2 regions of the Desulfovibrio sp. genome follow, and region 2 is predicted to be linked to the other one. Evidence: riboswitches for the same ligand, from Rfam matches in the RefSeq annotation. Region 2 holds a riboswitch; the other holds the start of a gene.

The links. A riboswitch is a leader RNA that binds a small molecule or an ion and turns the genes downstream of it on or off. The one in region 2 is predicted to bind cobalamin.
Positions count from the first base shown of each region.
Region 1: linked by a shared signal. The riboswitch ahead of QZ383_RS01925 (anaerobic ribonucleoside triphosphate reductase) and the one ahead of QZ383_RS06730 (sirohydrochlorin cobaltochelatase) in region 2 are both predicted to bind cobalamin.

Region 1 covers NZ_JAHZCJ010000001.1:435,252-439,132, reverse strand. Annotated here, with positions in the region: gene QZ383_RS01925 (anaerobic ribonucleoside triphosphate reductase) at 1-1,826, opposite strand, end outside; cobalamin riboswitch at 1,855-2,034, opposite strand; gene QZ383_RS01920 (pitrilysin family protein) at 2,641-3,881, opposite strand, start outside.
Region 2 covers NZ_JAHZCJ010000004.1:24,032-27,912, forward strand. Annotated here, with positions in the region: gene QZ383_RS06720 (hypothetical protein) at 1-38, shown strand, start outside; gene QZ383_RS06725 (hypothetical protein) at 255-830, shown strand; gene QZ383_RS06730 (sirohydrochlorin cobaltochelatase) at 1,007-1,945, opposite strand; cobalamin riboswitch at 1,977-2,197, opposite strand; gene QZ383_RS06735 (30S ribosomal protein S1) at 2,408-3,881, shown strand, end outside.

The DNA of each region.
Region 1 (3,881 bases), on a different contig from region 2:
AGCTTCTGGGCCTCTTCGCTTTCGCCGTGGTGCTGGCCCACAAGGGCCTTGAGCGTTTCGGCAAGGCCGATAAAGCCCACGGTCAGGGTGCCATGCTTGAGCACTTCTTCAATACTGTCGTCCCAACCCAGTTTGTCGGAATCAAGCCAGATGCCCTCGCCCATGAGGAAGGGGTAGTTGCGCACCTTCTTGGCGCTCTGGATCTTGAGCCGGTGCAGCAGCTGGCGGAACACCAGATCAATCTTGTCGTCCAGCAGAGCGTAAAAACGGCTGATGTCGCCACGCGCATCCAGCCCGAGCCGGGGAAGATTGATGGAGGTGAAGCTCAGATTGCCGCGACCGCACGTAACCTGCCTGTCCTTGTCGTACACGTTGCCAAGCACGCGTGTACGGCAGCCCATGTAGGCAACTTCCGTATTATAGTCGTCCGGATGGTAGTACTGGAGGTTGAACGGCGCATCAAGAAAGCTGAAATTGGGGAAGAGCCGCATGGCGGAAACGTCCATGGCCTGCTTGAAAAGGTCGTAGTTGGGATCTTCTGGATTATAGTTGACCCCGGACTTCACCTTGAAAATCTGCACGGGGAAGATGGAGGTTTCCCCATTGCCAAGCCCGGCCTTGGTGGCGCGCAGCAGGTTTTTAACAACCATCCGCCCCTCGGCAGAAATATCCGTGCCGTAGTTGATGGAGCTGAAAGGCACCTGTGCGCCTGCGCGCGAATTCATGGTGTTCAGGTTGTGGATCAGGGCTTCCATGGCCTGATAAGTGCGGCGCTCGGTGTATTTGAGGGCTTCGCCGGCAGCGTAGGCATGCGCGCGCGTCACAAGCTCGCGCCGGGCCTCGGGGGCTGCCGCCACAAGGGCTTCTCCAAAGGCATCGCAGGTGCCAAGGCGCGGGCCTTCGGGCAACAGGGCGATGGTTTCTCTGGCGGCGTCAATGGCTGCCTGCTCTTCCAGATTCTGGGCAATGCGCAAAAATGCGGCAAAGGCGCGCTCATATTCCTTGCGGTAGGTTTTGATAACGCCCTCGGCCATGGCAAAGTCAAAATGCGGCACACTCTGGCCGCCGTGCATTTCATTCTGGTTGGCCTGAATGGCAATGCAGGCAAGGGCCGAGTAGCTCTCAATGGAATTGGGCTCGCGCAAATGCCCGTGTCCTGTGGAAAAACCATTTTTAAACAAGGGGATAAGGTCAATCTGGCAGCACGTTTCCGTGAGCATGTAAAAATCTTTGTCGTGAATGTGGATGTCGCCGTTACGGTGCGCGGCAGAGGCATCCTTGGGCAGAATGTAGTTGTCGATGAAGAATTTTGAACCCTCGGAACCATACTTGAGCATGGTGCCCATGGCCGTATCGCCATCGATATTGGCATTCTCGCGCTTGATGTCTTCTTGCAGAGCCGGAGAATACGTAAGCTTTTTATAGATATCCATGAGATACGATTCCGCATTACGGATTTTCGTATGCTCGGCCCGGTACAGAATGTAAGCCTTGGCGCTTTTGGCGTAGTCGTACTGAATCAGGGTTTCTTCAACAACATCCTGAATTTCTTCCACATGCTTGAGGCTGCGCGACTCCAGCTTTTTGCACACCTTTTCGGTGACAAACAGCAGGTCAGTGGGTGACATGTCTTCACCACCAACGGCCTGATTGGCCTTGGTGATGGCATTGAGAATCTTGACCGAATCAAAAGGCACTTCCGTGCCGTCGCGCTTAATAATGCTGGCGAGCATGAACTTCGCTCCAAACGTGTGGGCTATGAACAAAAAGGCCGCCCGAACAGAACGGGCGGAGAGGCCATCAATGGCCCTTTTCTGACGGTTCATCTGCAAAAGCCCGTTGCAGATGCTCCACTTTCTTAGAACGGTTGAAAGCAGGTCTTCCGGCTTGCCTGCCGCTCTTCGGCCTTCCCGGTATTATCCAGTGGCACGCGAGGAAAAGCGGTGTTGAACAGGCTCACGGCGGCGGGTCCGCTCCCGAATTTCACGGGAATTCCCTATTAAGCTCCATGGCGCTTTCAATGTCTAGAAAATCTCAAAAGAATTGCACCCTGTCAATAAATGCAGGCAAAAAAGCTCTCCTAGTGCCGTAGCAACACTGCGAATTCACTATTGAATTTTCTTGCCTGCCCAACTTTTTCACTACACCAAGGCCGCAAAACAGTGAGGGCGTGAACAAAAGTGTTCGCCCTGGCTGGAGCCAGATCAGGCAACCTGACCCGCAACATTTGTGGCTTTGATTGGCGTTGCTGAAACATTTCGCCATGGATTCAGGCATCATGCCCGCATGGCGCTGCCGCCCCGGCCCCGGCACTGCGACCGCAGCCGATACCTGGCGAGCTTTCCTCAGAAAGCAGTTCCCGTAACGCAGGCAAGAACTTACTCTACCCACGCCGGGTTTTCAAGACGGCCTCCCCCACGTAAGGGGACTTACCTCGGACTTGACATTTTTATTTGCCCGCCGCTTGCCGAAGATATCGTTTATAAAAACTTTTTTTGTACAATCAAACAAGGGTTGAGCATTTCGTAACAGCCAAGAAACACAAGGGGCCGCATCGGCCCAACTCCGCTTCCACCGCCAATTTGCAGGGAAGCGCAATCGGATATCCGATGCGGCCCGTCAACAAATCCGAAACGCCGCCTACGGCAGCAGGATCATGTTATAAAGGTTTTTGTCGTCCAGATACTTCTGCGCCACAGCCTGAATATCCGCAGGTGTCAGCTTGGCCGCCTTGTCGATGAGCGACTTGCTGAAATCTCGGGGCAGGCCCAGTACGGCGTCTGTGGCGGCCACGCCCGCGCGGGAATCAAGGCTCTGCTTGTCGCGGTAGTATTCGCCAAGCAGGCGGTTGGCCCCGGCTTCAAGCAATTCGGCAGGCAGAGGTTTTGCCTTGATATCGGCAATAATCTTGGCAAAGCCTTCACGCGCCTGCGCGACCTTGTCAGGCGTAGTGCCAATGTAAAAAGCCATCATGCCAGCCTGAGGCATGGCGCGGTAAAAGGCCGTGACCGTGTACCCGAGGCCCTGCTCATCGCGCATCTGGCTGAACAGCAGGCCGCTCTGCCCGGAAAGCACAGACTGCAAAAGCATCAGCGCCGGGGCATCCGGGCTGGTGTAGGGCACAGCCTTGAACATCTGGAGCACGTGGGCCTGATTGCGCCCCGGCAGATGCAGATCAAGGTTGCGGGCATCACCCCATGAGGGGGCGGGCAAGGAGAAATCCTTGTTGTCTGGCGCGGGCAATGTGCGGGCAAAGGCCAGCACGGCCTCGCGGTCAAAATCGCCAGCAACGGCCAGCACCCAGGGCTGCACGAGTTGCTTGTCCCAGAACGAGCGTACATCCTTGGGCGTAAACCTGGAGAGGTTCGCTTCCGTCCCCAGACTATCGTAGCCGTAGGGCTGACCGCCGGGGAAGATGAAGGGATTCACCCGCGAGAACAGGAAGGAGGTAGGCCTGTCTGCCCGCTGGCGGATGGCGGCCTTCATGTTTTCCGCTTCACGCTTGATTTCCTTGGCTTCAAAGCGGGGCTTGCCCAGCACCTCTCCCAGCATGGAGAAATAATCAGCATTGAACCGGGCCGGGCCGGTCAAGGACACGGTAAAGGTTTGCAGGCCCGCCTTGGCGGAGAGAGAAGCCGCGCGGTCAGCGAAATAGCGTTCCATAGCCTGGGCATCCAGTTTACCGCTGCCATCGCCAAGGGTGCTGGCCGTCAATTCTGCCAACCCCTGCTGGTCAGGCTTCAGCAGGGCGTTGCCGCCGGGCAGCATCAGATCAACCGCCACGTAAGGCACTGTGGCATCAGGGATAAGAATGACGGTACGCCCCTGCCCCAGGTCGACCACTTCCTGCTGCCCTGCCGTGGCCGCAGCCTTCTGCGCAG
Region 2 (3,881 bases):
CCAGCATGCCCGCCGTCCTCAATACGCCCGAACGCTAGGCCAGAAAATCAGATCAAAGTCGCCGCCCAGAGTGGGTGGGGCAGAGCGCCAGCCCTTCGCCCGACGGCGGACGCTTGCATTGCCGCATGTGCGCTCCACCCCGGCAAATTATCACAACTCCCTTTGCCGCATAGACCTTTGCCCCTTTTTGGCATAGGATTTTATGCGAGCGCGCCCATGTTCTACGCGCCAGAACCGCCGACACTGGAGCGCGTATGCCCCTTGCCGCCTTACCCGCATCCATTTTCTCGCTTGCAGGCTACCTCATGCTCGCAGGGGGATCGTTTGCGCTGGTGAGGCCCGGTCTGGGCCTGCTCATTGTGCCAGTGCCGCTTCTGGCAATTCCCCTGCATTTTCTTGCGCGCCGTATCGGCGATTTTGCGGGCGTGGCGCATTCCCGCTGGCAAATGCGCACCTTCGGTCTTTTTCTGCTGCTGTTTCTTGGTCTTGTGGCCATTTTTTTCATTCTTGGCGCAATTTGCACTGACGGCCCGGCTCTGGACAGACTGGAACTCATTGGCAATGCCTATAATTCCGGCAATGTTGACCTGTATGCCTCGCTGGTGGGGCTGTGGGAAATCAAGGAGTTGCAGGTTTTTACCCTGAGCGCATCCGTGTGGGCGGGGCTGGCGCTGTTATGGCCTCTCAAAAGGGCATTTCAGGGCATGCTGGCGCTGGCTGCGGGCATTGCGCCCAAGGCCTTGCCCCTTTGGGGCTGCTGGCTGGCCTTTGCGGCCGCCATTGCGGCGCAGGGCGGCATGCTGGCCTGGCTGGTGGCACGGCAGGCTTAAGTCGCAACATTCTCAAGCGCACTGAGCCTTACAACTAGTCTGAAAAACCTCCGCGAAACGCCGCATCGCCCGCATTCCCCAATTTCCCGCATCCAAAAACAGAAGCCGCACAAACCAGACGCGCTGTCCCGGCCTATGCGGCTCCCGCAACAAATATGCGGCGCAGGCAAGCCCTGCTACTGCTTCTTGGGTTCCTTGGTCAGGTCATCGGCAGCTTCGCGGGCATGGCGCACCAGTATGGCGCGCGCACCGGCAATCTGGCCCAAACCCTTGAGGTTGGTCTCCACCTTGAAGCCGGCTGCTTTGAGTTTCGAGGCCCAGGAATCGTCTTCATCCCCGGCCATGTCGTTGTGCGCATGATCGCCAGCCACCAGCATGAGCGGTTCGATAACCACTTTCTTGACCTTGGCGGCCTTGAGCTCCACCAGCAGGTCGTCCACGCTGCGCGCGCCCTCTACTGTCGCCATAAACACGCGTTTGTCCGCATCGTGGAACACGGCGCGCGTACCTTCAAAGGTCAGATCCGCGCGGCCATGGCTCTGGCCGTGGCCCATGAGCACCAGGGCTGCATCCTTGCCGCGCAGAGATTTGACGTCTTCCCTGATGGCCTGAATGAGTTCCTGCGCGTCTTTTTTCGATTCCAGCATGGGGCGGCCAAGAAACACTGCGTCAAAGCGGCCCGGATTTTTTTGCAGGTCGATAAGCACGGCCCGTTCAAGCGCGCTGAACTCCTCGCCCGCCATGACGTGCAGCGACTGTACGCGCACGACCTTGACGCCGTCCTTGGCAAGCTGGGCGAGGCCATCGCTGATGCCGCCCACGGGATGCCCCTCGGCGGCTATTTTTTTGCGGATAATCTGCGAGGTATAGGCCCACACCACCGGCTGACCAGGAAAAGCGGCCTTGAACTCCGCATCCACGGCCTTCATGGAAGCCAGGGCTTCGGGAACGCTGGTGCCAAAGGCCACCAGCAACACGCCTGCTTTGGGGCTCTCTGCGCCGGATTCAGCGGCAGGAGCAAGCGCAGGCGCGCCCATGACGGCGCACAGCAAAAGAATGGGCAAAAGGGTACGGGTGAAATAATGCAAAATGGAATGCGGCGTAGCACGCAGCATGGCAACCTCCTCAATGGCGCGTTGACGGGTTGAAGTTGGATAAAATGCCGGAGGATATTCGGACTTGAGGGCGTGGGCCTTGCGCCCCTTGCCTAGACTTCGCCTTCGCCGCTCGCGCGACTGGCTGTAGCGCCCCGCCATGTGGCGGAACGATGAAGCTTCGTTCCCTCTTACCGCAGCGCGACTGTTTCCGATTTTAACGGAATTCCCCGCCGACCCTTTCAAAACAATTCATGCGACAATAAAAGTCAAGTGGGCATACCCTGCAAGCCCCGCCAGACAGGCCCTTGCAGGGTATGCCCCGCGCGGGCTGCCGCGCCTGGGCCATCCGGAGCGGCGCGGAATCCCGATTTTTCGGCGGCTAAAGCCGATTTGGCGCGTATTTTTTCTTGTTCTTTTACTGAAATCCTGATAATAAGGCACCTCCCTGTTATGGGGAAATTATGTTTGGAGGCTGGACATATGGCAGGTTTGGAAACCGGGCACGACAACGAAATCAATTTCGAAAGCGCCCTTGAAAACTACCTCAATCCCGATTTCGGCGATCTTGAGGAAGGCTCTATCACGAAGGGCGAAATCGTCCGCGTGGATGATGACAATGTGCTTGTTGACGTGAACTTTAAGTCCGAAGGGCAGATTCCCGCGGCAGAATTCCGCGACCCCGCCGGCAACATTTCCGTCAAAGTGGGCGATCGTGTTGACGTTTACGTTGTTCGCAAGAACGAAAACGACGGCACCATCACTCTTTCTTTCGAGAAAGCCAAGCGCATGCAGGTGTTCGACCAGCTCGAAGACGTGCAGGAAAACAACCGGGTCATCAAGGGCCACATTGTCCGCCGCATCAAGGGTGGCTACACCGTGGACATCGGCGGTGTGGAAGCGTTTTTGCCCGGTTCACATGTGGATCTGCGCCCCGTGCCGGATATGGATGCCCTGGTCAACCAGGAATTCGAATTCCGCGTGCTCAAGATCAACCGCCGCCGCAGCAACGTTATCGTTTCTCGCCGCGTGCTGCTTGAAGAGGAGCGCGATTCCAAACGCCAGGATCTGCTGCGCACCCTTGAAGAAAACCAGATCGTTACCGGTAAGGCCAAGAACATCACCGAATACGGCGTGTTTGTTGACCTCGGCGGCCTCGACGGCCTGCTGCACATCACCGACATGAGCTGGAAGCGCATTCGCCATCCCAAGGAAATGATCACCATCGGTCAGGAACTGACCCTGAAGGTGCTTTCCTTCGATCGCGACAACAACAAAGTTTCCCTCGGCCTCAAGCAGCTCGTGCCCGACCCGTGGCAGGACATCTCCGCCCGCTTCCCTGAAGGGGCCAAGTGCAGCGGCAAGGTCACCAACCTGGTTGACTACGGCGCATTTGTGGAACTGGAACCCGGCGTTGAAGGCCTGGTGCACATTTCCGAAATGTCCTGGACCCGCAAGCTGCGTCATCCTTCCCAGATGGTTCACACCGGCGACGAAGTCGAAGTGGTCATCCTGGGCGTGGACGGCGACAAGAAGCGCATCAGCCTCGGCATGAAGCAGGTTCGCCCCAATCCCTGGGAACTGGTTGCTGAAAAGTACCCCGAAGGCACCGTCCTTGAAGGCGTCATCAAGAACATCACCGAATTCGGCATGTTCATTGGCATCGAAGACGGCATCGACGGTCTTATCCACGTTTCCGACATTTCCTGGACCAAGAAAGTGCGTCATCCCAACGAACTGTACAAGGTGGGCGACACCGTGCAGGCCAAGGTGCTGACCGTGGATCAGGAAAACGAAAAGTTCACCCTCGGCGTGAAGCAGCTGGTGGACGATCCGTGGGGCCATGTGCCCAACACCTACCCCGTGGGCTGCACCATCAAGGGTATCGTGACCAACATCACCGACTTCGGCCTCTTTGTTGAAGTGGAAGAAGGTATTGAAGGCCTGGTGCACGTGT